2 regions of the Paenibacillus phoenicis genome follow, and region 1 is predicted to be linked to the other one. Evidence: riboswitches for the same ligand, from Rfam matches in the RefSeq annotation. Region 1 holds a riboswitch; the other holds the start of a gene.
The links. Region 1 has a riboswitch for glycine ahead of sdaAB (L-serine ammonia-lyase, iron-sulfur-dependent subunit beta). Riboswitches for the same ligand answer to the same signal wherever they lie in the genome.

Region 1 (2,391 bases):
TCGGACACGGCCAGCGCATAAGCCATGGCCTGACATGCGATGTCACCAACCGAGGTCTCACTGCGATTGCGGTAAGCCTCCACCCTTTTGGCATCGCCGCCGGTCAGCCCGCTTGTGGAGACGATATCCTCCGTCAGCCCCTTATGCACCGCCGTTTTCATGATTTGGTAGTATTCGTTCATGGCGGCCAAAATTTCTTCCTCCGATTGCCCGCTCTCTTCCACCTGGTCCTGAATCATAATGCTGGAAATCGTGCGAGATTCCCGCTCACAGAGCTGGGCCAGCTCACGTAAATTTTTAAAACGCATCGTGCTCCCTCCTCATTTTACTTCGTCAGATCAATATAGGACACTTGGCTGACATGCTCCAACGCACGGATCGCCTCCACTAATTCCGGCGGAATGGACGAATCGGCTTCCACAACAGTCAGTGCCTCAGCGGTCCGCCCTTTCCGATCGGTAATAATGTAGCCGATATTGACGTTCTCCCGGCTGAACAAGGCCGTAATCCCTGCCAGTACCCCTTGCCGGTCTGCGTGGGAGATGACCAGCGTCGGCAGCTCGCCTGAGCATTTCACCTCAAAACCGTCGATGTTGCGAATGACGATCGTCCCTCCGCCAATGGATGCCCCCATGACCTCGATATGACTTCCGTCTTGGCGGGTTAGTTTTATTTTTACCGTATTCGGATGGGCCCCAGGCAGGACTCCGGTGGCAAACACCACCTCAATCCCCTGCTTTTCAGCGTCCTGCATCGACTGGCGGATTCGCTCGTCGTCCGTACGGTAATCCAGAATGCCGCCAACGATGGCCAGATCGGTACCGTGCCCGCTGTACGTTTCGGCAAAGGAGCCGTAGAAACAAATCTCCGCCTTGACCGGCGCGGTTCCGAGCAGCTGACGGGCAAATCGTCCAATCCGTACAGCCCCGGCCGTATGTGAGCTGGAAGGCCCAATCATCGCCGGACCGATAATAGAAAATACGCTTTTAAATCGCATCGCTACATCTTCCCCTCATTTTTTCTATGACGAAAAAGAGACAGAGCAAAAAGGCTGCTGCCTTTCGCTCTGTCCCCGTTACCTGAAAGTTTAATGTTCCCGGTTCAACTTAACATCCGGGTCCATGTACCTCTTGGGTGGCTGTTCGCTCTCTCCAGAGTGGCGTCCGATCATGGTCCTTGTACCTGAGAGATTCGGCTGCCGGCTGCAGGACCGGCCCTTGCTCCTTCGGTGCCGCTAAGCTGGCGTCCCTTTTCGGATCAGCCCGCGGACTCTCCCATCATCCTCATTCGCCGATATGAATTTGTGCTTAATGTAAACCGAAGCTAGCAAGATGTCAAGATATCTTACATAAATTCCGGTGGTTCACGTTGAATTCTAGTTATTTTTTCCTATTTTTATAAGAAAATATGTATATTTTACTCATCCACCCACTTGTATACCTGATTTTACAGATATATACTGTCCGTAACAACCCCAGATTTTACCTTATTTTATGAATTGTTGAAAAATAAGGTGCGCTCCGTGTTAACTTATCTTCACTCTATGACCCCTGCTAAACTAAAACGATTCTCTCCACAGCATTGGCTTCAACTCACATCCACATCCACCATGACTTACTTACACCCGCTTCCACTATTTTACATGAAGGAGGTGATGTACCCAAGAGGCACTTGCTTCAATTTTTGTCAGGCGTAATGCGTCCGGACTCAGCTATTCGTTTCTCCGGGCGGCCGTCACAGGATGGATGTTGGGCTTAAAACTTAATCAAAGGGAGTGAAGAAGTTGATAAGTCTCAAGAGATTTCGCAAACCTTTCTCGCTTGGCATGTCGATCCTTCTTGCGTTAACTCTCGTTCCCGTCGCCTCCGCCAGCAGCAGCAGCGTATCGGGACAAAGCAGCCTGAGATCGAGCGCGCCCCAAGTGGCCGAAGCCAAGATCGACGCTAAATTGCAGACCCAGTTTAAGCAAGACGACTTCGTCACCTACCTGGTCAAACTCAAGGAGCAGACCGATACAACTTCGGTCGCCAAGCTGGCTCTTCAGAAAGCCCAGCTGGAGAAATCCACTCCTTCCGCCGCGAAGCTGTCCGTACGGACTTCCGTTGTCAGCGCCCTGCGCGAAACGGCCTCCCGCACCCAATATGCGCTGGAGGAATACTTGCGGAAAGCCCAGCAATCCGGAGAGGTGAAAGACTACAAAAGCTACTTTATCGTAAATGCCATGGCGGTGACAAGCTCGAAAGAAGTACTGGAGCAAATCGCCCTTTTCCCCGAAGTGGAGAAAATTCTGCCGAATGAAGAACGACATCTGCAAAAGGTTGAAATCCACAAAGATGCGGCTGCAGAGCCTGCCGTGAAACCGGTCGACGAAATTTCTTCTTCGCTGGGCGG
Region 2 (2,391 bases), 1.4 Mb from region 1:
CGATAAATTCCGCATACGCCTTCGCGTCCATCAAATTCGCCAGCGCGACGTTTGCGTCTTCCTTCAAACGAATGTGAACCATCCAGCCCCCGTCGTACGGCTCTTCATTCACGAGCTCCGGCGCGGTATCCAGCTCCCGGTTCACCGCCAGCACAGTCCCGCTGACCGGCGTAAACAAATCGGCGACCGTCTTAACGGATTCGATCGTTCCGATGCCTTCCTGCGCTTCGAATTCCTGCCCCGGTTCGGGCAGCTCCACGAACACGATGTCGCCCAGCCGATGTTGGGCTACGTCGGAGATGCCGATCTTCACCGTCCCATCCCCCAAATCAAGCACCCATTCATGCTCATCGCTGTACAACACGTTTTCCCTGATCTCACTAGCCAAAGCTTGCTCCTCCTCTTTCGGATGATCTAGCATACCTTACACATTGTGAATTATCTATCTTCGTATTTCCCTCGTTCAGATTATTCCAAACCTAGCTCTTATGTCAATATTATTAACACATTTGATAGAGTCTAGCAAAATGTAAGCGTAGCCTTTTCCAGTAAACGAATTTAATTAAAATTATTATGATAACTTTATTGACATCTAGGCGGTTTTTGAGTATTAATGAGATGTGTAAGCTGCGGTTGATGGCAGGGGGAGAGATTACAATTACCGTATTGTAACGCCGAAGGAGCAAGCCGCGAAGCGGTGAATCTCTCAGGCAAAAGGACCTCTGCCGGACGCAACTCTGGAGAGCATTCACGTAGAGGTATCCTCTACGTGAATCACCCAAGGGGAAACCTGCGCGAGCTTCGAGCCTTAGCACAGGGTAACTCTCAGGTACAAGGGACAGAGCCGGGAAGAACCGTTAGGTAGGCTAGCGGGTTTTCTTTGGCCTGTCCTTTTTGCTGTTCTCAAAAATTGGCCGATCCGGCCCTTACGAGGTGATGGCAATGTCCGAATCCGCATTGCGGCGTACGCCGCTCTATCCCGGATATGCGCGTTATGAAGGAGTCCGCTGTATCGATTTCGGCGGTTGGGAGCTGCCGGTGCAGTTCAGCGGCATCCAGAAAGAGCACGAAGCCGTGCGCGAGCGCGCCGGTCTGTTTGACGTATCGCATATGGGCGAATTTTTCGTGGAGGGCCCTGAGTCGGAACGCTTTTTGCAACACATGACAACCAACGACGTGACTCTGCTTCAGCCGGGGAAAGCCCAATACACCTTGCTCTGCTATCCCGATGGCGGCGTGGTGGACGATCTGTTGATCTATCAACTGGATGAAGGCAAGTACATGCTGGTGGTCAACGCCTCGAATATTGAAAAAGACTGGGACTGGCTGCAGCAGCACCTTCCTGCTGAAGGTGTAACCATGCGGAACGCATCCGACGAGACGGCGTTGCTTGCCGTTCAAGGGCCGCTGGCCGCCTCCCTCCTCTCCCCTCTTAGCGAAGGGGAGGATCCAGGGGCCTTGCGTCCGTTCACATTTATCCGGGAAGCGCGGATTGCCGGCATACCTGCCTTGCTGTCCAGAACCGGGTATACCGGCGAGGACGGATTTGAGTTGTATGTAGCAGCCGAGCAAGCGCAAGCGCTTTGGGACATACTGATGGAGGCCGGGGAGAGCCATGGCCTTCTCCCGGCCGGGCTGGGCGCTAGAGATACGCTGCGCTTCGAAGCTTGCCTGCCTCTGTACGGCCAGGAATTGGGACCTGAGATCACCCCGCTCGAAGCGGGCTTAAACCGATTCGTGAAGCTGGAGCAAGGCGACTTCATCGGCCGCGATGCATTGATCAAACAACGGGATGAAGGCATCCCTCGCCGCCTCGTCGGCCTGGAGATGATCGATCGCGGGATTCCGCGTACGCATTACCCGGTGTTTGCCGAAGGCTCTGAGGAACCGATCGGAGAAGTCACGACAGGCACGCAATCGCCTACCCTGAAAAAAAACCTCGGGATGGCGATCCTCACCAACCGCTATACCAAACCCGGCACGATTGTGGAGGTCGACATCCGCGGCAAGCGGCTGAAGGCCAAGGTCGTCCCGCTGCCGTTCTATCGCCGAAACCCTGCCGCCAAGCGGTGAAAGGAGAACACGAAATCAGATGCTAAAACATCGTTATTTGCCGTTAACCGAACAAGACCAAGCGGAAATGCTGCAAACGATCGGCGCAAGCTCCGTCCAAGAGCTGTTCAAGGACATTCCGGAGAGCATTCGCATTCAAGGTGAACTCCCGGTATCCCCTCGTTTAGACGAATACGCGCTGACCCGCCACTTAGCAGAACTTGCCGGTCGTAATGCCGACACCGACCGATTCACCAGCTTTCTTGGTGCCGGGATTTATGACCATCACATTCCTTCCGTCATTCAGCACGTCGTGTCCCGTTCGGAATTTTATACCGC

Region 2: another riboswitch for glycine. It lies ahead of gcvT (glycine cleavage system aminomethyltransferase GcvT); the one in region 1 lies ahead of sdaAB (L-serine ammonia-lyase, iron-sulfur-dependent subunit beta).

The regions. Positions count from the first base shown of each region.
Region 1 covers NZ_JAYERP010000001.1:147,681-150,071, reverse strand. Annotated here, with positions in the region: gene sdaAA (L-serine ammonia-lyase, iron-sulfur-dependent, subunit alpha) at 1-308, opposite strand, end outside; gene sdaAB (L-serine ammonia-lyase, iron-sulfur-dependent subunit beta) at 326-997, opposite strand; glycine riboswitch at 1,161-1,287, opposite strand; gene U9M73_RS00595 (S8 family serine peptidase) at 1,784-2,391, shown strand, end outside.
Region 2 covers NZ_JAYERP010000001.1:1,584,292-1,586,682, forward strand. Annotated here, with positions in the region: gene gcvH (glycine cleavage system protein GcvH) at 1-388, opposite strand, end outside; glycine riboswitch at 634-732, shown strand; glycine riboswitch at 733-852, shown strand; gene gcvT (glycine cleavage system aminomethyltransferase GcvT) at 943-2,073, shown strand; gene gcvPA (aminomethyl-transferring glycine dehydrogenase subunit GcvPA) at 2,093-2,391, shown strand, end outside.